Regions from separate parts of the Aurantimonas sp. genome, predicted to be linked through region 1. Evidence: riboswitches for the same ligand, from Rfam matches in the RefSeq annotation. Region 1 holds a riboswitch; each other region holds the start of a gene.
What was found. A riboswitch is a leader RNA that binds a small molecule or an ion and turns the genes downstream of it on or off. The one in region 1 is predicted to bind thiamine pyrophosphate.
Positions count from the first base shown of each region.

Region 2: linked by a shared signal. The riboswitch ahead of thiD (bifunctional hydroxymethylpyrimidine kinase/phosphomethylpyrimidine kinase) and the one ahead of thiC (phosphomethylpyrimidine synthase ThiC) in region 1 are both predicted to bind thiamine pyrophosphate.
Region 3: linked by a shared signal. The riboswitch ahead of thiB (thiamine ABC transporter substrate binding subunit) and the one ahead of thiC (phosphomethylpyrimidine synthase ThiC) in region 1 are both predicted to bind thiamine pyrophosphate.
Region 4: linked by a shared signal. The riboswitch ahead of thiO (glycine oxidase ThiO) and the one ahead of thiC (phosphomethylpyrimidine synthase ThiC) in region 1 are both predicted to bind thiamine pyrophosphate.

Region 1 covers NZ_CAXPJM010000010.1:34,509-40,197, forward strand. Annotated here, with positions in the region: gene ACEQX1_RS05005 (adenylate/guanylate cyclase domain-containing protein) at 1-609, shown strand, start outside; gene ACEQX1_RS05010 (N-acetyltransferase family protein) at 614-1,459, opposite strand; gene ACEQX1_RS05015 (polysaccharide deacetylase family protein) at 1,456-2,238, opposite strand; gene ACEQX1_RS05020 (hypothetical protein) at 2,314-2,490, opposite strand; gene thiC (phosphomethylpyrimidine synthase ThiC) at 2,599-4,407, opposite strand; TPP riboswitch at 4,529-4,656, opposite strand; gene ACEQX1_RS05030 (septal ring lytic transglycosylase RlpA family protein) at 4,971-5,360, opposite strand; gene ACEQX1_RS05035 (alkaline phosphatase D family protein) at 5,582-5,689, opposite strand, start outside.
Region 2 covers NZ_CAXPJM010000054.1:205,099-210,787, forward strand. Annotated here, with positions in the region: gene glgB (1,4-alpha-glucan branching protein GlgB) at 1-1,725, shown strand, start outside; TPP riboswitch at 1,811-1,909, shown strand; gene thiD (bifunctional hydroxymethylpyrimidine kinase/phosphomethylpyrimidine kinase) at 1,953-2,765, shown strand; gene ACEQX1_RS19190 (GGDEF domain-containing protein) at 2,779-3,945, opposite strand; gene ACEQX1_RS19195 (transglutaminase domain-containing protein) at 4,059-4,955, opposite strand; gene ACEQX1_RS19200 (circularly permuted type 2 ATP-grasp protein) at 4,952-5,689, opposite strand, start outside.
Region 3 covers NZ_CAXPJM010000035.1:17,628-23,316, forward strand. Annotated here, with positions in the region: gene ACEQX1_RS13765 (hypothetical protein) at 58-306, opposite strand; tRNA gene ACEQX1_RS13770 (tRNA-Arg) at 398-474, opposite strand; gene ACEQX1_RS13775 (thiamine diphosphokinase) at 551-1,192, opposite strand; TPP riboswitch at 1,405-1,501, shown strand; gene thiB (thiamine ABC transporter substrate binding subunit) at 1,552-2,586, shown strand; gene thiP (thiamine/thiamine pyrophosphate ABC transporter permease) at 2,617-4,245, shown strand; gene thiQ (thiamine ABC transporter ATP-binding protein) at 4,242-4,976, shown strand; gene ACEQX1_RS13795 (M48 family metalloprotease) at 5,192-5,689, shown strand, end outside.
Region 4 covers NZ_CAXPJM010000034.1:28,452-34,140, reverse strand. Annotated here, with positions in the region: gene ACEQX1_RS13545 (LysR substrate-binding domain-containing protein) at 1-627, shown strand, start outside; gene ACEQX1_RS13540 (DUF2937 family protein) at 752-1,264, shown strand; TPP riboswitch at 1,325-1,450, shown strand; gene thiO (glycine oxidase ThiO) at 1,601-2,578, shown strand; gene thiS (sulfur carrier protein ThiS) at 2,575-2,772, shown strand; gene ACEQX1_RS13525 (thiazole synthase) at 2,817-3,614, shown strand; gene ACEQX1_RS13520 (thiamine phosphate synthase) at 3,659-4,267, shown strand; gene fabI (enoyl-ACP reductase FabI) at 4,297-5,142, opposite strand; gene fabB (beta-ketoacyl-ACP synthase I) at 5,156-5,689, opposite strand, start outside.

The sequences.
Region 1 (5,689 bases):
GCGGAATCGGTGGTGGCCGGCGACGCCGAGGAGCGCGAGGCGGCCATTGTCATCCTCGACATTCGCGGCTTCACCGGCTTCATGGCCCGGCACGACGCCCGGCAGGTGGTCGAGGTGCTGGTCGGACTGCACGCCCGCATCGTGCCGGTGATCGAGCGCCATGGCGGCATCGTCGACAAATATCTCGGCGACGGCCTCTTGGCGACCTTCGGGGCGACAAGGCCGTCGCGGACAGCCGCCGCCGAGGCCCTTGCGGCCCTCTGCGAAATCCTCACTCTGTCCCGGGAGTGGGCGCAGGAGATGGAGATGCGCTTCGGTCCGATCGGCCTGCGCGTCAACGGCGCGGCGACCGCCGGAACCGTCGTCTTCACCGCGCTCGGCGACGAGCACCGGCTCGAATACACCGTGATCGGCGATCCGGTGAACCTCGCCGCCAAGCTGGAGAAGCACAACAAGGTCGAGCAGACCCTTGGCCTGACCACCCAGGCCAGCCTCGACATGGCGCAGGCGCAGGGATTTCGCCCGCCCGCCGCCGCCAGCCTGACCCGCCTCGATCGCCGGCAGGTACAGGGAGTGGACGCCCCGCTCGACCTCGTCGCCTTCGCCTGAGTGCTCAGGGCAGCTTCTGGTCGAGGAGGATCACCTCCGAATGCAGATGGTCGACATCGCGGGGCGCGACATCCGCCGGGCGATACCAGCGCGGCAGCCTGATCGTTTCCACCGTGCCTTGGTCGTCGCCCGGCGTCATGAAGCGCGTGTCGATGGCGAGGACGCCGCGCTCGCCGGTCACGATGCTGTCGGCAATACCCTGCGCATGCGCCGACAGGAACGCCGGATCGCTGGCATGCAGGATCTCGTGATAGGCGATCGCCTCGCCCTTCAACTTGCGCTGCCAGACCAGCCAGGTGTCACTGATGATAGCGTGGTGCAGGTCGAAGCCGGCATGGGCGTCGAGGACAACCCGCTGCGCGGGATCGAGCCGCTCGCGGATCGCCGCCGCATCCCGCAGCACCGGCAGGCGCCCCGGCGCCCCGCTCGGCCGGAACAGGCTGCGGCTGTCGTCGAGCACCGAAAAGCCCAGCGCCCGGATCTTGCGGCCAGTGGCTCGGCGGGCCGTCATGGTCTGGTAGGTGACGCCGGGCTGGGCCATGCCCGAGCGCAGCAGATCGTCGCCGGTGCCGTCGCCGCGATAATCGGCGAGAAGATACCAGGAGGAGAGATCGCAGAAGCGCCGCAACTGGCCGCCGATCACGCGGTCGCTGTAGATCGTGCCCATGAAGCCGACGACATGCCCGTCATCCTCCACCAGCCAGCCGCGCTCGACCCCCTCCGGCCGCCAGGGATAGTCGAGCAGCCGGGCCCAGCGCTCGCGCGGAATCTTCGCGTTCATGCGGGTGTGCAGGAGTTCGACCACCGCGGCGATGTCGCCGGCGCGCGCCGGCCGCACGGTCGCGCTCATCGGACCAGTTCGTCCGTCGGTGCGCCGGCGAACAACGCCCCCGCATCGCGCCATTGGATCGCCGGATGGGCGGCGAAAAGGGCCAGCAATTCGTCGAGAAACGCCCAGGTCTCGGCGTCGTGGACGAGATGGTGGGTGAGGATGCCGAAGGGCTCGGCTGGATCGCTGCGGCCGAGCCGCCGGTCGGCGAGGCGCTCGGCGGCCAGCCGGACCAGCTTGTCGTGCCCGGCGAAACGGGCGCCGCCCTTCCAGGTGAGAAGATCGAGATGGGCGTTCACATGCCGGCAGGCCGCCTGTGGCGACACGGTCTGGCGCGGCCCGAACACCGAGATGCCGGCATAGCCCATGGCCGGCAATGCCTCGGCCACCGCCGGCTCGATCCGGTTCCAGGGCGGCACCATCACCGGCACGAAACGGTCGCCGAACGCCGCTGCCAGACGCCTGCGCCCCTCGTCGAACTCCACCAGCACCTCGGCCAGAGGCCGGTCGCCGCCGCATTCCACGGCGCGCCCGCCGGTCGCGGCCTGGTTCCTGTGCGCGTGGCCATGCTGGAGAACGGTGAGGAGCGGATCGCCGCGATGGGCGATCAGGCTGTCCGCCAGCCCAGCGGGAATGACCGCCAGCGCCAGCGGTGCCGCATGGCGGTGCGCAGCGGCAATTAGCGCCTCGAGCGCTGGCGTCGCGGCCATCGCGTCGTCGTCCCGCCACCACATGTCGATCCGCCGGCCGGCATCGTGCCAGGCGTCGAGTTCGCTCAGAAGATCGTCAGCGTTGCGCATGGCGCGGCTTTAGCGGCGATCGGGCGCGCGGGCAATTGCGGCGCGGCACGACCGATCGGCCGGAGCAGGAGACGGTCAGTCTCTTTCTTCGTCTTCCTCGGCGTCCTGTTCGTCGTCCGGAATATCGGTGCCGATCAGCCGCTCGTCGGGCTCTTTGCCGGCAAAGGAGTTGTCGGTGCGCTGCAGCGCATTGTCGAGGACGCCGCCATCGGCGGGCTTTTGATCGTGTCTGGGAGCCTTCGGATCGGCCATTGCGCGTCCTCCTGATGCAGTCGAACGCCTAACCACCAAAATGCCCCCCCCGTTCCACTTGGGGGGCATAGGAGGCGGCAGCGCGCCGCCGCCTCCGCTTCGCTGGCCCTACTCGGCCGGCACGTCGCCGGCAGGCATGTAGAGATCGCCGCCCTCGCGATATTTCTGCGCCATCTTCTCCATGCCCTCCTTCTGCGCCTCGGCGCGGATGTCGTGGGAGATCTTCATGGAGCAGAATTTCGGGCCGCACATGGAGCAGAAATGCGCCACCTTGTGCGCCTCCTTGGGCAGCGTCTGGTCGTGGAAGGAGCGCGCCGTCTCCGGGTCGAGGGAGAGGTTGAACTGGTCCTCCCAGCGAAACTCGAAGCGCGCCCGGCTCAGGGCGTCGTCGCGCAGCTGCGCCGCCGGATGGCCCTTGGCGAGATCTGCGGCATGGGCCGCGATCTTGTAGGTGACGACGCCGACCTTCACGTCGTCGCGGTCCGGCAGGCCCAGATGCTCCTTCGGCGTAACGTAGCAGAGCATCGCCGTGCCGAACCAGCCGATCATCGCCGCACCGATGCCCGATGTGATGTGGTCGTAGCCCGGCGCGATATCGGTGACCAAGGGTCCGAGCGTGTAGAACGGCGCCTCGCCGCAGACCCGCATCTGGCGGTCGACATTCTCCTTCACCTTGTGCATCGGCACATGGCCCGGCCCCTCGATCATCACCTGGCAGCCCTTGGCCCAGGCGATCTTCGTGAGCTCGCCCAGCGTGTCGAGCTCGGCGAACTGTGCCGCGTCGTTGGCATCGGCGATCGAGCCGGGGCGCAGGCCGTCGCCCATGGAGAAGGACACGTCATAGGCCCGGCAGATATCAGCGATCTCCTCGAAATGCTCGTAGAGAAAGCTCTCGCGGTGGTGGTGCAGGCACCACTTCGCCATGATCGAGCCGCCGCGCGACACGATGCCCGTCGTCCGGTCCACCGTCAGCGGAATATGCGACAGCCGCACCCCGGCATGGATGGTGAAATAGTCGACCCCCTGCTCGGCCTGCTCGATCAGCGTGTCGCGGAACACCTCCCAGGTCAGGTCCTCGGCGATGCCGTTCACCTTCTCCAGCGCCTGGTAGATCGGCACCGTGCCGATCGGCACCGGCGCATTGCGGATGATCCAGTCGCGGATGTTGTGGATGTTGCGGCCGGTGGACAGGTCCATCACCGTGTCGGCGCCCCAGCGGATCGCCCAGACCATCTTCTCCACTTCCTCGGCCATCGAGGAGGTGACGGCGGAATTGCCGATATTGGCGTTGATCTTGACCAGGAAGTTGCGGCCGATCGCCATCGGCTCGACTTCCGGATGGTTGATGTTGGCCGGGATGATCGCACGCCCGGAGGCGACCTCGTCGCGCACCCATTCCGGGGTGATGAAATCCGGGATCGCCGCCGAATACGGCTCGCCGTCGCGCTCCAGCGCGCGCTTGGCCTCGGCCCGGCCGAGATTCTCGCGGATCGCGACGAACTCCATCTCGGCGGTGACGATGCCGGCGCGGGCATATTCGTACTGGGTCACGGCGCGCCCGCCCGTCGCCCGGCGCGGGGCGTTGCGAACCGGAAATTCCGGCGTCAGCTTCTCAGCCGGCAGATTGCCGTTGTCCTCGGGCTGCACCGCGCGGCCCTCGTAGAACTCGGTGTCGCCGCGGGCCGCGATCCAGCTCTCGCGGATGCGCGGCAGGCCCTTGGCGATGTCGGTCTCGATCTGGCTGTCGGTATAGGGGCCAGACGGATCATAGACGATGACGTCGGGCTCGCCCGCGGTCGGGTGCACGGTGATTGCGCGCATCGGCACGCGGATATCGGGAAAGGCCGTTCCGGCCAGGTAGATCTTGCGGGAGGCCGGCAGCGGGCCGGCGGTGACGGTGGGTGTCACGGCATTCATCTTGGTTCTCCAGTCGCGCTCGCGTCGGAGATCCAGTTCTGCTTTCGGTGATCGAAAACTCTCGTCGGCCTGTCGGATCGCCCCTGTCGTCGGGGGATTGGCCCGCATTGCGGGCCGGAGAGGTCGGCGGCTTTCCCATCCCTACGCCAGTATGAACTGGATCAGGTTCGTAGGGTCGCCGCGCGCTTCGCCGATGATCGGCGGCCGTCGGCCTCTCAGTTCCTTGCCGGAACTCCCCTTGGACGAGCGGACGGTAGCAGCCCCCGTGGGGGTGTCAACAGCGGTTGCAGCCGTCGTCGGACAAGACCGGCGCGACGACGCGAAGAGACCGAGAGCGGGAAGACGGGAAGCAGGATTGGCTGCGCCGATCGGGACATCGCGGCGGCAACGCAAGCGATGCGCCGCGGGCCGGGACGGCCGGGAGGTGGTCAGGGGCAAAGCCCAAGCCAGAGGCCCGCGATGGGTGTCGCGGGCGGTCCGCGGCGCGAGCGGCGCCGTCGGACGAGATGTGTGTCACATGCGGGCGGCCAGCGCCCCGTCATGCGGCCGGCAGAGCCGAGACCCTAGAGGATGTCGAGGCTGACCTTGGCGGTGCCCGAATGGATCATGCCGATCTTCGAGGCCGCGGCGCGCGACAGGTCGATGATCCGGCCGCCATGATACGGGCCGCGGTCGTTGATGCGCACGACGACGGACTTGCCGTTGCGACGGTTGGTGACGCGCACCTTGGTGCCGAAGGGCAGCGTCTTGTGAGCCGCCGTCATAGAATTCATGTTGAAGCTTTCGCCGTTCGCCGTGCGGCGACCATGAAAGCGCTTTCCGTAATAAGAGGCGGAACCCGAGGCCGCGGACTTCGTTTCGGCTACGACCGGAGTGATTGCGGCGGAGTACGAACCGACCATCGTTCCGGCGAAAAGCGCGGCCGCGAGAGCGGCCTTCGGCAGAAACTTCATTCTTGGCATGTCCTTGAGATGCGACGTTTGCGACGCCGCCTCCTTCGTCAATTCCTGTGACGAGAAAAAGGACGGACTCTGGCAGCAATAGGGTCTTTCTACGACAGCGGAACTTTTCGGGCCCTGGCGTATCGTCCTGAACCCAAACGAAGAATTTCCGTCCGAGCCCTGTGCTGAATGCGACAGCGATGTCGCATTCGCGCCGATGCCGCCTCAACCGGTCAGACCGCGAGCGGCGGGGTGCGGCCGCTGTCCTCCAGTTCCCATTCGGCCTGCCAGTCCATGCCGTCCTGCGACAGGACAAGGTAGTTGCGCTCGCTCGTATAGGT
Region 2 (5,689 bases), on a different contig from region 1:
TTCAATTCCTGGGATGGCCGCCGCCATGTCATGCGCAAGCGCCATGAGTGCGGCGTGTGGGAATTGTTCATCCCCGCCGTCGGCCGCGGCGAGGTCTACAAATACGAGATCATTGGCGCCGACGGAAACCTTCTGCCGCTGAAGACCGATCCGGTCGGCTTCCTGCAGGAGATGGCGCCGTCGACCGGCTCCATCGTCGATGGCCTCGTCGAGCACGAATGGAAGGACGACGAGTTCCAGGCCCATGCGGCCGACTGGCAGGATCGCGAGAAGCCGATCTCGATCTACGAGGTGCATCTGGGGTCCTGGCGGCGGGGTCCCGACAACGCCTATCTCGACTATGACGAACTGGCTGCCGAGCTGGTGCCCTATGTGCGCGACATGGGCTTCACCCATGTCGAGTTGCTGCCGGTCTCCGAGCATCCCTTCTACGGGTCCTGGGGCTACCAGCCGATCGGCCTCTACGCGCCGACCTCGCGCTTCGGATCGCCCGCGGGCTTCGCACGCCTCGTCGATGCGCTGCATCAGGCCGGCATCGGGGTGCTCCTCGACTGGGTTCCGGGCCATTTCCCGACCGACACCCACGGTCTCGGCCAGTTCGACGGCACCGCGCTCTACGAGCATCCCGATCCGCGCCGCGGCTTCCACAAGGACTGGAACACGCTGATCTACGATTACGGCCGGCCGGAAGTGGAGAACTTCCTGGTCGCCAACGGTCTCTACTGGCTCGACCGCTTCCACATCGACGGCCTGCGCGTCGATGCGGTCGCCTCGATGCTGTATCTCGACTATTCGCGGGAGCACGGCGAATGGGAGCCCAACATCCATGGCGGGCGCGAGAATCTCGAGGCCATGGCGTTCCTCAAGGACACCAACGAGCGGGTCGGCGAGTACTACCCCAAGGCGACGACCCACGCCGAGGAATCGACCGCCTTCCCGGACGTGTCACGCCCGACCTTCGCTGGCGGCCTCGGCTTCCACTTCAAGTGGAACATGGGCTGGATGCACGACACCCTGCATTACATGCAGGAAGACCCGATCAACCGGCGCTACCACCACCACCACATGACCTTCGGCATGGTCTACGCCTATTCGGAGAACTTCGTCCTGCCGCTCAGCCATGACGAGGTGGTCTACGGAAAGGGCTCGCTGCTCGGCAAGATGCCGGGTGACGAGTGGCAGAAATTCGCCAATCTGCGGGCCTATTTCGGCTTCATGTGGACCCATCCCGGCAAGAAGCTGATCTTCATGGGCGGCGAGTTCGGCCAGGTCGGCGAGTGGAACCACGACCGCTCCCTCGACTGGCATCTCCTGGAGCAGCCCGGTCACGAGGGCATGCGGCGCCTCGTGCGCGATCTCAACACCATGTATCGCGAGATCCCGGCGCTCTACGAACTCGACTGCGATCCGGCCGGCTTCGAATGGGTCGACACGTCGAATGTCGAGCAGAGCGTCATCGCCTTCATGCGCAAGGACCGCGCCGGCAACCCGGTGCTGATCGTGTCGAACTTCACGCCGGTGCCGCGCCATGAATACCGCATCGGCGTGCCGCTGCCCGGCCGCTGGGTCGAGCGCCTGAACACCGATTCGGAGATCTATGGTGGCTCCAATGTCGGCAATATGGGCGGCAAGGACGCCGAAGAGGTGTCGGTGCACGGCCGGCCCTACTCGATCCCCCTGTCGCTGCCGCCGCTCGGCACCATCGTCCTGGTGCAGGAAGGCTGAGCCGCCGGAAGGCTGGACGGCGGCCCACTTGCCGCCGTCCCGTCGCGGACGCTGCTGACATGAGGGCGGCGACCGCGTAGAACCGAATGCGTGACGGGGGCGCCTGCCGGAAACGGCGGGCTGAGATGCACCCTTCGAACCTGACCCGGATAATGCCGGCGGAGGGAGTCGCGGCGGGGTCTCTCACATGCTCCGTCGGGCTCGTCGTCGGCCAGGAGCCGACCGCGATGCCAAGCCAGTCCACCATCCGCAACGTTCTCTCGATCGCCGGCTCGGACCCCTCCGGCGGGGCCGGCATCCAGGCCGATCTGAAGACCTTCGCGGCGAACGGCGTCTACGGCATGGCCGTCATCACCGCGCTGACCGCCCAGAACACCCGGGGCGTCAGCGGCGTCGAGCTGGTCTCGCCCGATTTCGTCACCCGCCAGATCGATGCGGTCTTTGCCGATATCCGCGTCGATGCGGTGAAGATCGGCATGATCGCCACAGCCGACATCGCCCATGCCGTCGCGGATGCGCTGAAACGACACAAGGCGCGGAACGTCGTTCTCGACCCGGTCATGGTCGCCAAGGGCGGCGACCGCCTGCTGGCCGAGGAGGCCGTGGCGGCGTTACGCAGCGAACTCGTGCCCCTTGCCGACATGATCACGCCGAACCTGCCGGAGGCGGCCGTGCTGCTGGATGCGGCGGAAGCCACCGACCGGGACGAAATGGAGGCGACCGCGACCCGCCTGCAGGCGCTGGGCTGCGGCTCGGCGCTGTTGAAGGGCGGCCATCTGAGCGGCGACGACAGCCCGGACCTCCTGGTGACGGCAACGCAGCGCGAATGGTTCGAGGGCGCACGTGTTCAAACCCGCAACACCCACGGCACCGGCTGCACCCTGTCCTCGGCGCTGGCGGCGCAGCTCGCGCTGACCGGCGACGCGTTCGCGGCGGTGAGGATCGCCAAGGCCTATGTCGCGGGTGCCATCGGCGCGGCGGACCGGCTGGACGTCGGATCGGGGCACGGTCCGACGCACCATTTCCACGGTCACTGGTAGCTAGGCGCTCGGCTCAGGAGACCTGCAGCAGGGTGTCGTCCGCGGGCGGTCCATCCTCCGGGACGTCCACCGCGACGGCCTCGACGCGGTCGCGGCCCATGGATTTTGCCCGGTAGAGCGCCTGGTCGGCGGCCGTCAGCAGGCCGTTCAGGTCGCGGTTTGCCTCATTGGTGGCCACGCCGGCACTGACGGTGGCCGCGATGGACCGACCGCCAACCGTGCGGGCCTGGTTGGCAAATCCGCGCACGATCGCCCTGGCGATGACCGCCGGCTCGTGCTTGTCGCGGCGCCGGACGAGGGCGGCGAACTCCTCGCCTCCAAGCCGGGCGAAGACGTCGGTCGGACGCAGATGGTCGGCGGTGCTGTCGACGAAGAGCTTGATGACCTCGTCGCCGCAGCCATGCCCGTGATCGTCGTTGATCTTCTTGAAGCGGTCGAGATCAAACAGGAGGAGGGCGACGTCGCCGGCATCGGCGTCGTTGAGAAGCGCGGTCGCCTTGGTCGTGAAGGCTCGGCGGTTGTCGATGCCGGTCAGGAAGTCGGTTTCCGACAGGCGGCGCAGGGACTGCTCATGCCGCCCGCGCACCATGGCAATGACGAGATAGGTGCTGACGCCGATCATCAGGATGGCCTGGGTCATCACCAGCGTGAACAGGAAGCCGGTCATCAATTGCTGGTCAGCTATGGCGGCTGGCAGCCCAACCAGCACCACGCGCAGGGCGCAGAACAGACCATGCGCACCGAAGGCCGCGCAGAGGATCAGCGCCGGCCCGCTGCGGGCCGTCGGGTTGAGCAGGGTCAGCGCGATGGCCAGCGAATAGAAGGCGGCGATGGTCGAGATCACGGCGACCCGGGCCTCGACGCTCTCTGCCGCCGGGGACAGCCCGTAGAACAGCAGCCAGACGACCGGCCCGGCATACCACCAGAGGCTGGTTTTCACATCGCAGAACCGGGCGAAGCCGACATAGAGCAGCGCGTAGCCTGCGAGCAGCAGCGCATTGGCCCCGCCGATGGCCACCGCATAGAATTCGAACACCCGCAGCGGCGCCGTAGCCGCAGCCAGCGCGATCAGACCCATGCCGGCGCTCCAGTACAGCAACGCCGTCTCGCGCAGATTCCGCCATTCGACCAGATGGCAGAGGCTGGCGCTGAGACAGAGCGCGCTCAGGACAAGGAGCATCGTGGGGGTATGGATCTGCATGTGCCCGGGAAAAACGAAGATGACGTAGGGATACTAGCGCGAAAGATGTCGACGCTTCGTTACGACTTGCAACGATGAGTCCGCAATGAGCCTCAGTCGCTCGCGGCGGTGGCGTCTTCCAGCGGGACCACGTCGACAGCATGCGAGGTCTGCTGGTGGCCCGCGGTCACGACGACACCCGCGACCGGGGCGACATCGTCATAGTCGCGGCCCATCGCCACGATGATGTGGCCCCGTTCCACCGCGACGCCGTTGGTCGGGTCGAACCCGACCCAGCCGGCATCCGGGCCGAGCCACGCGGCGGCCCAGGCATGCATGGAATCGGCGCCTTCGAGGCGCGGCTGCCCCGGCGGCGGCTCGGTGCGCAGGAAGCCGCTGACATAGGCCGCGGGAATGCCGGCGCCGCGCAGGCCCGCCACCATCACATGCGCAAAGTCCTGGCAGACCCCGCGGCGGCGCGCAAAGGCTTCGGCGACGCCGGTGCGCACGTCCGTCGCGCCGGGCTCGTAGGCGAAGTCGTCCTGGATGCGCCGCGCCAGCGCGAGCACGCCCGGGCCCGCCTGCGGCGCTTCGTCGAGGCTCGAAGCGGCATAGGCGGTGATGTCGCTGGCCGGCACGATGCGGCGACTGCGGCCGAGAAAATGGATCGGCGACAGCGCATCGCTGCCGCGCCAGGTGATCGCGGCATCGGAGATGGCATCGGCCGTCGGCGTTGCCGCCAGATCCACCGGTGCGCGGTCGACCCGCACGCGGGCACGCATATCGACAGCCAGTTCGCCATGCGGTCGGCGGAACGCCAAGTCCTCGACCGGATTGCCGAAGAAATCGTGCTCGTGATGATGCTCGTCGGGATCGGGGGAAACGACGACCGTCGAGGTGAGGACGCGCTGGCCGCTGTCGTTGCGGGGCCGCACATAAAGGAGATGGCGGGCATCGGCGACGGCGGAGGGATAGGCGCAGCCGATCTGCAGGCGAATCTCGTAGATCATTCCGGGCCGCCCCCGTCGGTCGGGGCCGCCGGGCCGGCCATCAGATAGCGGCGTCCGATGAGGTCCGACAAAAGGCCGAGATCGCCGGCGACACGTTCGAGGAAGGCGGTGTCCACTTCCGCCGCCTCGGCGGTTTCCAGCCGAACCCTGAGGCGCGCCACCCGGCGAAACAGCATGTCCGGCGTCTCGCCCGACTTCACGCCCGGCAGTTCCACCAGCCGCGCCTCCAGATCGTTGACCTGGAAGGCAAGCGACCGCGGATTGAGGGGATCGAGAAGCGTGAGGTCGACCACCGTCTCCTGCGACAGGTCCACCGAATAGCGGCGGCGATAGGTGACGCGGCTGTCGGTGAATTCAAGGAGGGCTTCCAGTGCACCCTCCGGCGGCGCGTCCCGCATCAGCGTCGCCGCGATCAGCGCCGACATCTGGCCGCGCTCGATCCGCCGGCCGCATTGCATGAAGCGCCAGCCGGTGAACTGGTACATGTTCTCGCGCACGAGGCCCGTGAAGCCCGACAGCCGCGTCAGGATCTGGCTGGTTAGCGCCACGATGTCCCGGTCATCGTCGGCGATGGCCTGTTCGATCAGCTCGACGATCTCGTTCAGGCTGCGCCAGCCATCGGGCGAAAAGCGGTCGCGGATGCGCGAGGCGGTGCTGGCGGCCTGGCGGGCCAGCATCAGGAGGCCCGTTGCCGGGTCCGCTGGCGGGATCGAGACGCCGAGCCCGGACAGAAG
Region 3 (5,689 bases), on a different contig from region 1:
ACAGCGCGAGGGTGACGACGAGGCCAAGGGCGACCCAGAGATATGGCACGAGGCGGGTCATCGCCCCGGCACCTTCGCCTGCACGATCATCACGATGTCTCGGCTGCCGCACCCGGAGCACTTCACCGGCGCACTCCACTGGATGAAGACCTGGGCGCGGCCCCAACGCCGTATGGCCTCATCCAGATCAAGGCCGAGCTTCCGATTGCAGGCGTTGCAGTACCACGCCAACCCCATCTCCTGGTCGGCCAATTTCCCCAGGGTGTCGACCTTGTTCTGGTCGGCAAGTGGGCTGTCGGCCACCATCGCCACGCTCCCGGCCGCGGGCCTGTCGCAACGCCTTCGCAACGAGTTCGCAACGCATCACCAGGCTCGACTATCAAGATGTTGAAAAGTCTGGTGATCCCGACTGGATTCGAACCAGTGACCCTCAGATTAGGAATCTGATGCTCTATCCTGCTGAGCTACGGGACCGACCGCGCGCAACCTAGTCGAAGGCGCAGGGTTCGCCAAGTCTGCTTGCGTCGCTCTCGCGCCGCGGGGTTGCGGATCATCGCACCTTGGGATCGGCCTGGGCGACGAGCAGCGCCGTGCCTTGGCGGATCGTCACGGCGATCGGCCCCAGCGCTTCGTTCGACTGTGTGAGGATCGAGTGGAATGGCAGGTCGACACCGTCGAGCGGCCATTTCGCGCCGGAGATCGTCAAGCCGGAAAGATCGGAGAATTTCAGGATCGAGAACTGCGTGCCGGGGGCAAGATCGAAGGAGCGACGGTCCGGTCCAAGCGGCCAGGCGCGTTCGATCCCGTCGAACAACTCCACGCCGACGCCGCGGGCGGCATAGCGCAGGGCCAGGATCAGGTGTGCGAAGGCGTGGTCGCTGCGCGGGCCGCCGAGCGCACCGACCAGAAGGACGCCGGTCGCGCCACGCGTCAGCGCCGCCTCGATGGCGATCTCGCCGTCGGTCATCGCCTTGTCGCGGGGATAGGGTTCGCGGGGCAGGCTGGTCAGTTCGATCGCCGGCCGCGGCGGGCTGGAATCGAAATCGCCGACCCAGAGTTCCGGCGTCACCTGCAGCTCAGCGGCATGACGCAGGCCGTCATCCGCGGCGATGACCCGCGTGCCCTTCACCGCATCGATCAGCGCAGGGGTCGGGGCGATATGGCCGGCAAGGAGAATGGAAAAGCGCGACATCGCGGCTCGCCTACAGCATCGGGCCGCAAACGCCAATCGGCTGCCGCGACATTGCTTTTGGATCGCCGGCGAGGGTATGGCCTGCCTGCCGCGCCGGCGCGCAGCCTGGCGGTCCGACGCGAGAGCTCGACGTAGGTGCAACGGCAGAGATGCCCCTTGCTCAAGAGGCGCGGCCGCCCTTGCCGGCAAGCGGTGTGACCTCTAAGTCTTCCCATGCTCACACGGGGTGCCTTCGGGCTGAGAGGCGCATGCCGACCCGTCGAACCTGATCCGGCTCATACCGGCGGAGGGATGCGGGCGTCGGCGGGTGTCTCGCGGATGCTTTCGTTTCGAAGGCCGCCGTATCGAAAGGCACCACCATGGCCCGACCTGTCTCCTCCTCGCCTCTGTCCATTCGCCATCTCGGCGTTTGCGCGGCCGCCCTTCTGGCCGGTGCGAGCAGCGCGGTCGCCCAGGCCGACAAGCCGGTGCTCACCGTCTATACCTATGAGAGTTTCACGCCCGAATGGGGGCCGGGCCCGAAGATCGAGGCGGGCTTTGAAGAGGTGTGCGCCTGCGACCTGCAGTTCGTCGGTCTCGAAGACGGCGTCGCGATCCTCAATCGTCTCAAGCTCGAAGGGCCCTCGACCCAAGCCGATATAGTCCTCGGCCTGACCACCGATCTCATCCCAGAGGCCAAGGCGACCGGCATGTTCGCGCCGAGCGGGGCGGATCTCTCGGGGCTCGACGTGCCGACCGGCTTCTCGGACGACATCTTCGTCCCCTACGACTATTCCTATCTCGCCTTCGTCTACGACAGCGAGGCGATTGCCGAACCACCGGCGAGCCTCGACGATCTGGTCAATGGCGATCCCGAGGTGAAGATCGCCATCGAGGACGCGCGGACCTCGACGCCCGGCCTCGGCATGATGCTGTGGATGAAGAAGATCTATGGCGACGAGGCCGCTGCCAAATGGGAGCAGCTGTCGAAGCGCATCCTGACCGTGACGCCGGGCTGGAGCGAGGCCTATGGCCTGTTCACCAGCGGCGAGGTGCCGATGGTTCTCAGCTACACGACATCGCCCGCCTACCACATGATCGAGGAAGACACCGACCGCTATCAGGCCGCGGCCTTCGCGGAGGGCCACTACCTGCAGATCGAGGTGGCGGCAATGCTGAAGACGACCGAGACAGCCGAACTGGCGACGCGCTTCCTCGACTACATGCTGACCGCCGAGGTGCAGTCGCTGATCCCCACCACCAACTGGACGTTGCCGGTCGCGGACGGCATCGATCTGCCGGAGGCGTTCGGCCGCCTGGTGCAGGTGGACACGCCCCTGATGATCGATCCGGAAACGGTGGCGGCGAACCGCAAGGCGTGGACGCAGGAATGGCTCGAAGCGATCGGCCGCTGACGATCGAGCGCGCGTCCCGGTGAGGCATTCATGACCGGTGCTGCGGATCGTGCCTGGCGGATCGGCCTCGGCCTCGGCGCTGCCGGCATCCTCGTGGGCTTCCTGGCCGGCGCCTTCGTCGTGCTTATCCTTGCGACGGGCGCCTCGCCAGATTTCCGGGCGGTGGCCGGCGATCGCTATCTCCTCGGGGTCGTCCTGTTCACGCTCGAGCAGGCGGTGCTATCGACGCTCCTGTCGGTGGCAGGGGCCATCCCCCTGGCGCTGACCCTGCATCGTGCCCGCTTTCCCGGTCGCCGTGCAGTGCTGCGCCTGTTCCTCCTGCCGCAGGTGTTGCCCGTGCTGGTCGGCGCGCTGGCGATCCTCACCATCTGGGGTCGCAACGGCCTCGTCTCGGACGCTCTTGCGACGATCGGACTGGCGCGGCTCGACATCTATGGTCTCTCGGGCATCCTGATCGCCCACGTCTTCTTCAACCTGCCGCTGGCCGCCCGGCTGATGCTGGCCGGGCTCGACCGCGTGCCGGCCGAGAGCTGGAAGCTCGCCGGGCAATTGTCGCTGAGCCCGCTGGCCACGTTCCGGCTTGTCGAATGGCCGGCCCTGCGCGGTGCGCTGCCGGCGGCCGCGAGCCTGATCTTCATGCTCTGCGTCACCAGCTTCACTCTGGTTCTGGTTCTGGGCGGCGGACCCGGCGCCACGACGCTGGAAGTCGCGATCTACCAATCGCTGCGCTACGACTTCGATCCCGGCCGTGCGATCACGCTGTCGCTCGTCCAGATCGGCCTGACGGCGATCGTCCTGTGGCTGGCGACCCGGCTTGGCGGCGATGTCGCCGCCGGTTTCGGCCTGGGCGGCCGTGCGCTGCGCTACGATCGCCGCAGTCCTGCCCGGGCCGTGCTGGACGCGCTCGTGCTGCTCCTCGGCATCGGCTTCGTCCTGGCGCCATTCGTCGCCGTGGTGGTGCACGGCCTGGAAGCGGACCTGGCGCGGTTGCTGGCCGATCCAGCGGTCCATCGTGCCGCGATCACCAGCATTGTCATCGCGACGGCTGCCGCGCTTCTTGCGATGACCGTCTCGCTGGCCATCGTCCTCGCCACCGAGGCGCTGCGCAACGCGCCGGCGGACCGGCTGACCCGACGCAGGCAGGCGCTTGGCAACGGTTTGGAGACGACGGCCAGTCTCGTGCTCGTCGTTCCCCCCATCGTGGTCGGGGCCGGCTGGTTCCTGGCGCTGCGGCAGGTCACCGACGTCTTTGCCGCCGCGCCCTATGTCGTGGTTGCCACCAACGCGGCGATGGCCGTGCCTTTCATCGTGCGCATCGTCGGGCCGGCGCTGGCGGCAGCCAACCAGGCGACCGGCCGGCTGGCCGACAGCCTCGGCCTTGCAGGCCTGTCGCGGCTGCGGGTCGTGGACTGGCCGGTCCTGCGCGCGCCTGTCGCGCTCGGCTTTGCCTTCGCGCTGGCGATCTCGCTCGGCGATCTCGGCGCCATCGCCCTGTTCGGCAGCCAGGACCTGGTCACCTTGCCCTATCTCCTGCTGCAACGCATGGGCAGCTATCGCACGGCCGACGCGGCCGGACTGGCGCTGCTCCTCGGCATCCTGTGCCTGTCACTGATGGCGCTGGCCGAGCGCGGTCTTGCACGAAGGGACCATCCGGCATGAAGAAGGCCCTCGTCCTCGACGATGTCCGCTTTGCCCATGGCGGCAGCGAGATGCGCTTCGATCTTGCGGTGGAGGCCGGCGAATGGCTAGCGGTCATCGGTCCGAGCGGTGCCGGCAAGTCGACGCTGCTCGACCTCGTCGCGGGATTCGCTGCGCCCTCCGCCGGCACGATCGCCATCGACGGACGCGCGATGGCGGGTGTCGCGCCGGCGGAACGCCCGCTTAGCATCGTCTTCCAGGACAACAATCTGTTTCCCCATCTCGACGTCTTCCGCAATGTCGCCCTCGGCATCGCCCCCGATCTCCGGGTGGCTGCTGCCGATAGACGCCGCGTCGAGGCGGCTCTGGACGCGGTCGGGCTGGCGGGCTTCGGAAAGCGGCGTCCGGCCGAGATGTCGGGCGGCGAAAGGCAACGCGTGGCCCTGGCGCGGGTCTTCCTGCGGGATCGGCCGCTTCTCCTTCTCGACGAGCCCTTCGCCGCACTTGGCCCTGCTCTTCGCCGCGAGATGCTGGCGATCCTGACCGAATTGCGGGTAGGGCGCGCGGATCCGCCGGCGATCGTCATGGTCACGCACCATCCCGAGGATGCTGTCGGCCACGCCGACCGGACGGCATTTCTGGACGCCGGCGAGATCGCGGCGATCGGGCCGACGCGTACTTTGTTGGCCGGAGACGGCGATCCGCGGGTGGCACGCTATCTCGGCACTCTGGCGCCCGGGGAACGACCTTGACCCCGACCGACAAGAGACCGGCCGGCTAACTTCGCGACTGACGTATTTCCGGCGGATTTTACCGATAGCGGACAGGGGAAGGCACGAGGCAAAGCGGCGGCGCTTTTTCGTAATCTGTTGCTGATCGATCCTAACCCGTGTGACAGCGGTTCGGATAAGCCTTGAGTCTCGGGAAGCGAAGCGGTTCTGTGGGGGCGACGATCGCAGCGATGGCAATGAACTCCGGTCCTGGTCGTGCGGGACGCCTTGTGCGCCGCATGATCGGCGGTGTCGCGCTCGGCGCGTTGCTGGCGACCGGCGCCTGCACCACGATCGAAGCGGGGCTGGATGGGCTATCGCCCGCCAGCAGCAGCGTGCAGGCGGGATATGCCGCGACGCGTCGTCCGATCACCTTCGAGAACGTCCAGCGCAGCGATCCGCAATCGGTCATCGGACGCTCCCAGCACCCCAAGATCCTGGCGGCCTATGGCGGCGCCTATTCCGATCCCAAGCTGGAGCGGACGCTGGCCACCATCGTCGGCAAACTGGCTGCCCAGACCGACGATCCGAACCGCGCCTATCGCATCACCATCCTGAACTCGCCCAACGTCAACGCCTTCGCGCTGCCGGGCGGCTACGTTTACATCACCCGTGGTCTCGTGGCGCTGGCCAATGACTCGGCCGAGGTGGCTGCAGTGATCGGCCACGAGATGGCGCATATCACCGCCAATCAC
Region 4 (5,689 bases), on a different contig from region 1:
TTCCTGTCGCCCTGCTGCGAGGGCAGCGTGCGGCTGGGCGTGCCCAATGACAACGGCGTCGTCGCCATGCCGGAAATCCTCCGGCGCTTCGCCAGGACCCATCCCAAGGTCGAGGTGGAGGTGCGGCTGGACCGCACCGAGGAATTGCGGCGGCGCTGCTGGTCCGGGGAGCTCGATCTCGCCGTCTACAGTCACGATGAACGCCTCGATGGGCCGGACTACATCCATTCTGAGCCGCTGGTCTGGGTGGGCGCGCGCGGCGGCCTCGCCGTCGCCGAGACGCCGCTGCCGCTCGCCCTTGCCGATGCCGGCTGTGCCTGGCGCGGCATGGCTCTGGCGGCGCTGGACGCCCGCGATATCGACTACCGCGTCGCCTATACCAGCGAGTTCTGCACCGGCCAGCTTGCGGCCGTCGCCGCCGACCTCGCCATCGCGCCGCTGCCAATCAGCGTCGTGTCGGACGACATCGTGCAACTGGGCGCCGAGCGCGGCCTGCCGCCGCTGGGCAATTACCGCATGACGCTGGCGCGCCGCGACGGCGCTGGCCCGGTCGCCGATGCGCTGGCCGCCCATGTGACCGCCAGCTTCTGCGCCATCGCCGAACGCGGCACCCGGCTGTTCGCCTGACGGGCGCGGGGACTGGTATGATCAGGCAGCAGGCGTATCCTGGCCGGGGCGCGACGTCTGAGGCGGTGCCGGCGGTCGGTCTGTCCGACCGGTGCGCCGGGGAGCCTTGAGGAAGGATGAGGGAATGCCGGGGCTGATCATCCGCGTCGTGGCGGCGCTGTTTCTCGGGCTCGTCTCCAGCCAGTCGCTGGAATTCACCCAGCAATATCTGCAGCGCCTCGGCGGCGCCGTCGACGAATTGCGCAAGGTCGTGGAGCGTTTCGACGCCAGTGCGGCGGCCTCCGACCTGTCGCGCAGCGAGGCGGTGGCGCGGTTGCGCGAGAATCGCGACGCCTTCGTCGCGCGCCAGGGCGCGGACGCCGAGCAGACCATCGCCCGGTATGACGCGGTGGAGCGGCGCTATCGCAGCGTCGCCGAATCGGCGCCCCTGTTCCGGCCCTTCGTCGCGGCGGGCGACCCGGACTGGGAGATCGCCGAGCGGGCCGCAGCCGACTATCGCCCGGCCCTGCCGATCACCGTCGAGGGGCTGCTCCTGGCGGTCGTGGGTTTCGCCCTCGGCTGGGCGATCGGGGCCGGTGGCCATGGCGCCGCGCGCATGCGCCGGCGTCGCCGCGAGCGTCGGCTGGCGTCGAGCTGAGCCGGCGACCGCGATCTTGGCGCGGCGGCGTTGACAGGGCCGCCCGGGAAGCACAGATTCCGTCCATCCAAGGGGAGTTCCGGCAGGGAACTGAGAGGCCACCGGCCGCGGAAAGGCGTGAACGCGTGGCGACCCTTCGAACCTGATCCGGTTGAGACCGGCGGAGGGATGGAATGCGGTGGCCCCTGGCCTGCGGTTTGCCGCAGGCGAGCGCCGCGCCGCCGATCTTTCCCCTGCCCATCAGCCGGATCTCCGAGACGCGTCGAGGAGGACCGAGACAATGGCCGACCGGGTCGCCTGTTCGCACGACGCCTGCCGCATCGGCGGGGCCTGACCATGCGGGTTGCCGTCATCGGGGCCGGCGTTGCCGGGCTTGTCGCTGCGCTGGAACTCGCCGAGCGGGGCGCCGACGTCGCGCTGTACGAGGCGGCGCCCGAACTGGGCGTGGCCGCGGCGTCGTGGCTGGCCGGCGGCATGCTGGCGCCGCGCTGTGAGGCCGAGAGCGCCGATCCGGCCATCGTGGCGCCGGGTCTGGCGGGGATCGACTGGTGGTCGCGCCATGTGCCGGACGTCGCGCGCCACGGCACGCTGGTGCTGGCACCCTGGCGCGACCGCGCGGACCTTGCCCGCTTCGCCCGCCGCACGCGCGGCCATGAGCGGCTCGACGCCGAGCGGATCGCCGCGCTGGAGCCCGATCTCGCCGGCCGCTTCGGCGAGGGCCTGTTCTTTGCCGAGGAAGCCCATCTCGATCCGCGCTGCACGCTGGAGGCGCTGGCGGAACGGCTGCGCGAGCGTGGCGTGGCGCTGCATTTCGGCCGGCGCGTTACGGCCGCCGATCTCGACCATGATCGCATCGTCGATGCGCGCGGCATTGCGGCGCGACCGGAGCTGCCGCGACTGCGGGCTGTGCGCGGCGAGATGGTGCTGCTGCGCACCAACGAGGTCTCGCTGTCGCGGCCGGTGCGGCTGCTGCATCCGCGCTCGCCCATCTATGTCGTGCCGCGCGCCCACGGGTTGTTCATGGTGGGCGCGACCATGCTGGAAAGCGACGACGATCGCGGCATCACCCTGCGCGGCACCGTCGAGCTGCTGAACGCCGCCTATGCGCTGCATCCGGCCTTCGCCGAGGCCGAGCTGGTGGAGACCGGCGCCGGCCTGCGGCCCTCCTATGCCGACAATCTGCCAAAGGTGACGCGGAGCGGCCGGGTGGTCAGCCTGAACGGGCTGTACCGCCACGGCTTCCTGCTGTCGCCCGCCATGGCGGCGGAGGCCGCCGCCGAAATCTTCGCAGAGACGCTGAAGGACGCATCATGAGAATTTCCGTCAATGGCGAGGAGCGCAGCGTCGAGGCCGCCACCCTCGACCGGGCGCTCGTCGAACTGGGTTACGAGGGCGCCGTGGTCGCCACGGCGCTGAACCGCGACTTCGTGCCGAAGACCGAACGCGGGACGGTGCGCCTCGCCGAGGGCGACGCCATCGAGATCATCGCCCCGATGAAGGGAGGCTGAGCATGGACACGATCGACACCGATACGGCGCGCGCCGTGACCGGCATGGACATCTATGGCCGCCGCATCGCCTCGCGGCTGATGCTCGGCACCTCGCTCTATCCTTCGCCGCAGATGATGACCGATGCGATCAAGGCGTCCGGGGCCGGTATCGTCACCGTCTCGCTGCGCCGCGAATCCGGCGAGGCGCGGGCCGGCCAGGCCTTCTGGGAGCTGATCCGCGGCCTCGGCCTCGACATCCTGCCCAACACGGCCGGCTGTCATTCGGCCCGCGAGGCGGTGACGACGGCGCAGATGGCCCGCGAGATCTTCGGCACCGACTGGATCAAGCTGGAGGTGGTGCGCGACGCCGAGACCCTGCAGCCCGACGTGTTCGGGCTGGTGGAGGCGGCGCGTATTCTGGCCGGCGAGGGCTTCAAGGTGCTGCCCTATACGGTGGAGGATCTGTCGGTGGCCGACCGGCTGGTCGAGGCCGGCTGCCGGGTGCTGATGCCCTGGGGCGCGCCGATCGGCTCGGGGCTCGGCCTGAACAACCGCTACGGCCTGCGCCAGCTCAGGGCGCATTTTCCCGACGTGACGCTGGTGGTCGATGCCGGGCTCGGCCTGCCGTCGCAGGCCGCCGCCGCCATGGAGCTCGGCTATGACGGCGTGCTCCTCAACACGGCGGTCGCCAAGGCCGGCGATCCGGTGGCGATGGCGCGGGGCTTTGCCCTGGCGGTTGAAGCCGGAAGGCTGGCCTTCGAGGCGGACCCGATGGCGCCGCGCGACATGGCTGCGCCCTCGACCCCGATGCTGGGGCAGGCAATGCTCGGCGATGTCGGCGGACCGGGAGATTCGCGATGAGCCGGGCCGAGGAAGGTGGGGTCGCAGAGCGGACGGGGACGAGGCTGCGGCTCGATCCGTTCTACCTGATCGTCGACGATGCCGAGATGGCCGCGCGGCTGGTGCCGGTCGGGGTGAAGCTCCTGCAATTGCGCGCCAAGGACATGGACACCGCACGGCTGCGCCGGGAGATCCGCCGCACGCGCGATGTCTGCGCCGCCCATGGCTGCCTGCTGGTGATCAACGATTTCTGGCGGCTGGCGATCGAGGAGGGCTGCGATGTCGTCCATCTGGGGCAGGAGGACCTCGCCGATGCGGACCGCGCGGCGATCCGGGCCGCCGGCCTGAAGCTCGGCGTCAGCACCCATGACAGCGCCGAACTCGCCGTGGCGCTGGCCGCAGAGCCCGATTACGTCGCGCTGGGGCCGGTCTGGCAGACCAAGCTGAAGGTGATGAAATGGGCGCCGCAGACGCCCGAGCGCCTCGGCGTCTGGCGCCAGCGCATCGGCGATCTGCCGCTGGTGGCGATCGGCGGCATCACCGTGGAGCGGCTGCCGCAGGTCTTCGCGCAGGGGGCCGACAGCGCCGCGGTGGTCACCGACGTCACCCGGGCCGAGGACCCGGAAGCGCGGGCGCGCGAATGGCTCGCGGCGACCGCGCCCTACCGGCGATAGGCTTTGAGGCAGTGAGTGGGGGAGGGCGGCTACTTGCCGCCGCTCTCGTCCTCGCCCTCGACCACCGCCTTGCGGTGTTCCTGGGCCTTCAGCTCTTCGAGCGAGGGCATCGACATGATGTTGTAGCCCGAATCCACGTAGTGGATCTCGCCGGTGACGCCGTTGGACAGCTCCGACATCAGGTAGAGAACCGCGCCGCCGACTTCCTCGATCGAGGTGTTGCGGCGCATCGGCGCGTTGCGGCGCTGGAAGTTGAACATCAGCCGGGCGTCGGAGACGCCGGCGCCGGCCAGCGTGCGCACCGGTCCGGCTGACACGCTGTTCACCCGGATGTTGCGCGGCCCGAAATCGGCGGCGAGATAGCGCACCGAGGCTTCGAGCGCGGCCTTGGCGACGCCCATGACGTTGTAGTTCGGCATGACCCGCACGGCGCCGCCGTAGCTCATGGTCACCATCGAGCCGCCATTGGTCATGATCTCCGCGGCGCGCTTCGCGACCTCCGTGAAGGAGAAGCAGGAGATCAGCATGGTGCGGGTGAAGTTCTCCCGCGTCGTGTCGGCGTAGAGGCCCTTCAGCTCGCTCTTGTCGGAGAACGCGATGGCGTGGAGGACGAAGTCGATCGTGCCCCATTCTTCCTTCAGCGTCGCGAAGACCTGGTCGAGCGATTCGGTGTCCTCGACGTCGCAGGGGATGACGAGCTTGCTGCCGATCTCCTCGGCAAGCGGGCGCACGCGCCGTCCGAAGGCCTCGCCCTGATAGGTCAGCGCGATCTCCGCGCCCTGGGCCGCCAGCGCCTTGGCTGCGCCCCATGCGATGGAATTGTGGTTCGCGACGCCCATGATGAGCCCGCGTTTGCCTTTCATCAGATCGGTCATGTGCCCTTCAACCTCAATCCGTCACGCGTTGGAAGGCGAGGCAGGCATTGGTGCCACCGAAGCCGAAGGAGTTCGACAGGACCCGGTCGATCTTCGCATTGTCGACCCGCTCGCGCAGGATCGGCATGCCCTCGAACTCGGGATCGAGTTCGTCGATATGGGCGCTCTTGGCGAGGAAGCCGTGCTTCATCATCAGGAGCGAGTAGATCGCCTCGTGAACGCCGGTGGCGCCCTGGCTGTGGCCGGTCAGCGACTTGGTGCCGGAGATCGGCGGGATGTTGTCGCCGAAGACCTCGCGGATCGCCTGGACCTCCATGCGGTCACCGACCGGGGTCGAGGTGGCATGGGGGTTGATGTAGTCGATCGGGCCGTCGAGATGGCCGATCGCCTGGCGCATGCAGCGCACCGCGCCCTCGCCCGACGGGGCGACCATGTCGGCGCCGTCGGAGGTGGCGCCGTAGCCGACCAGCTCGGCGACGATATTGGCGCCGCGCGCCTTGGCCCGCTCGTATTCCTCCAGCACCAGGACACCGGCGCCGCCGGCGAT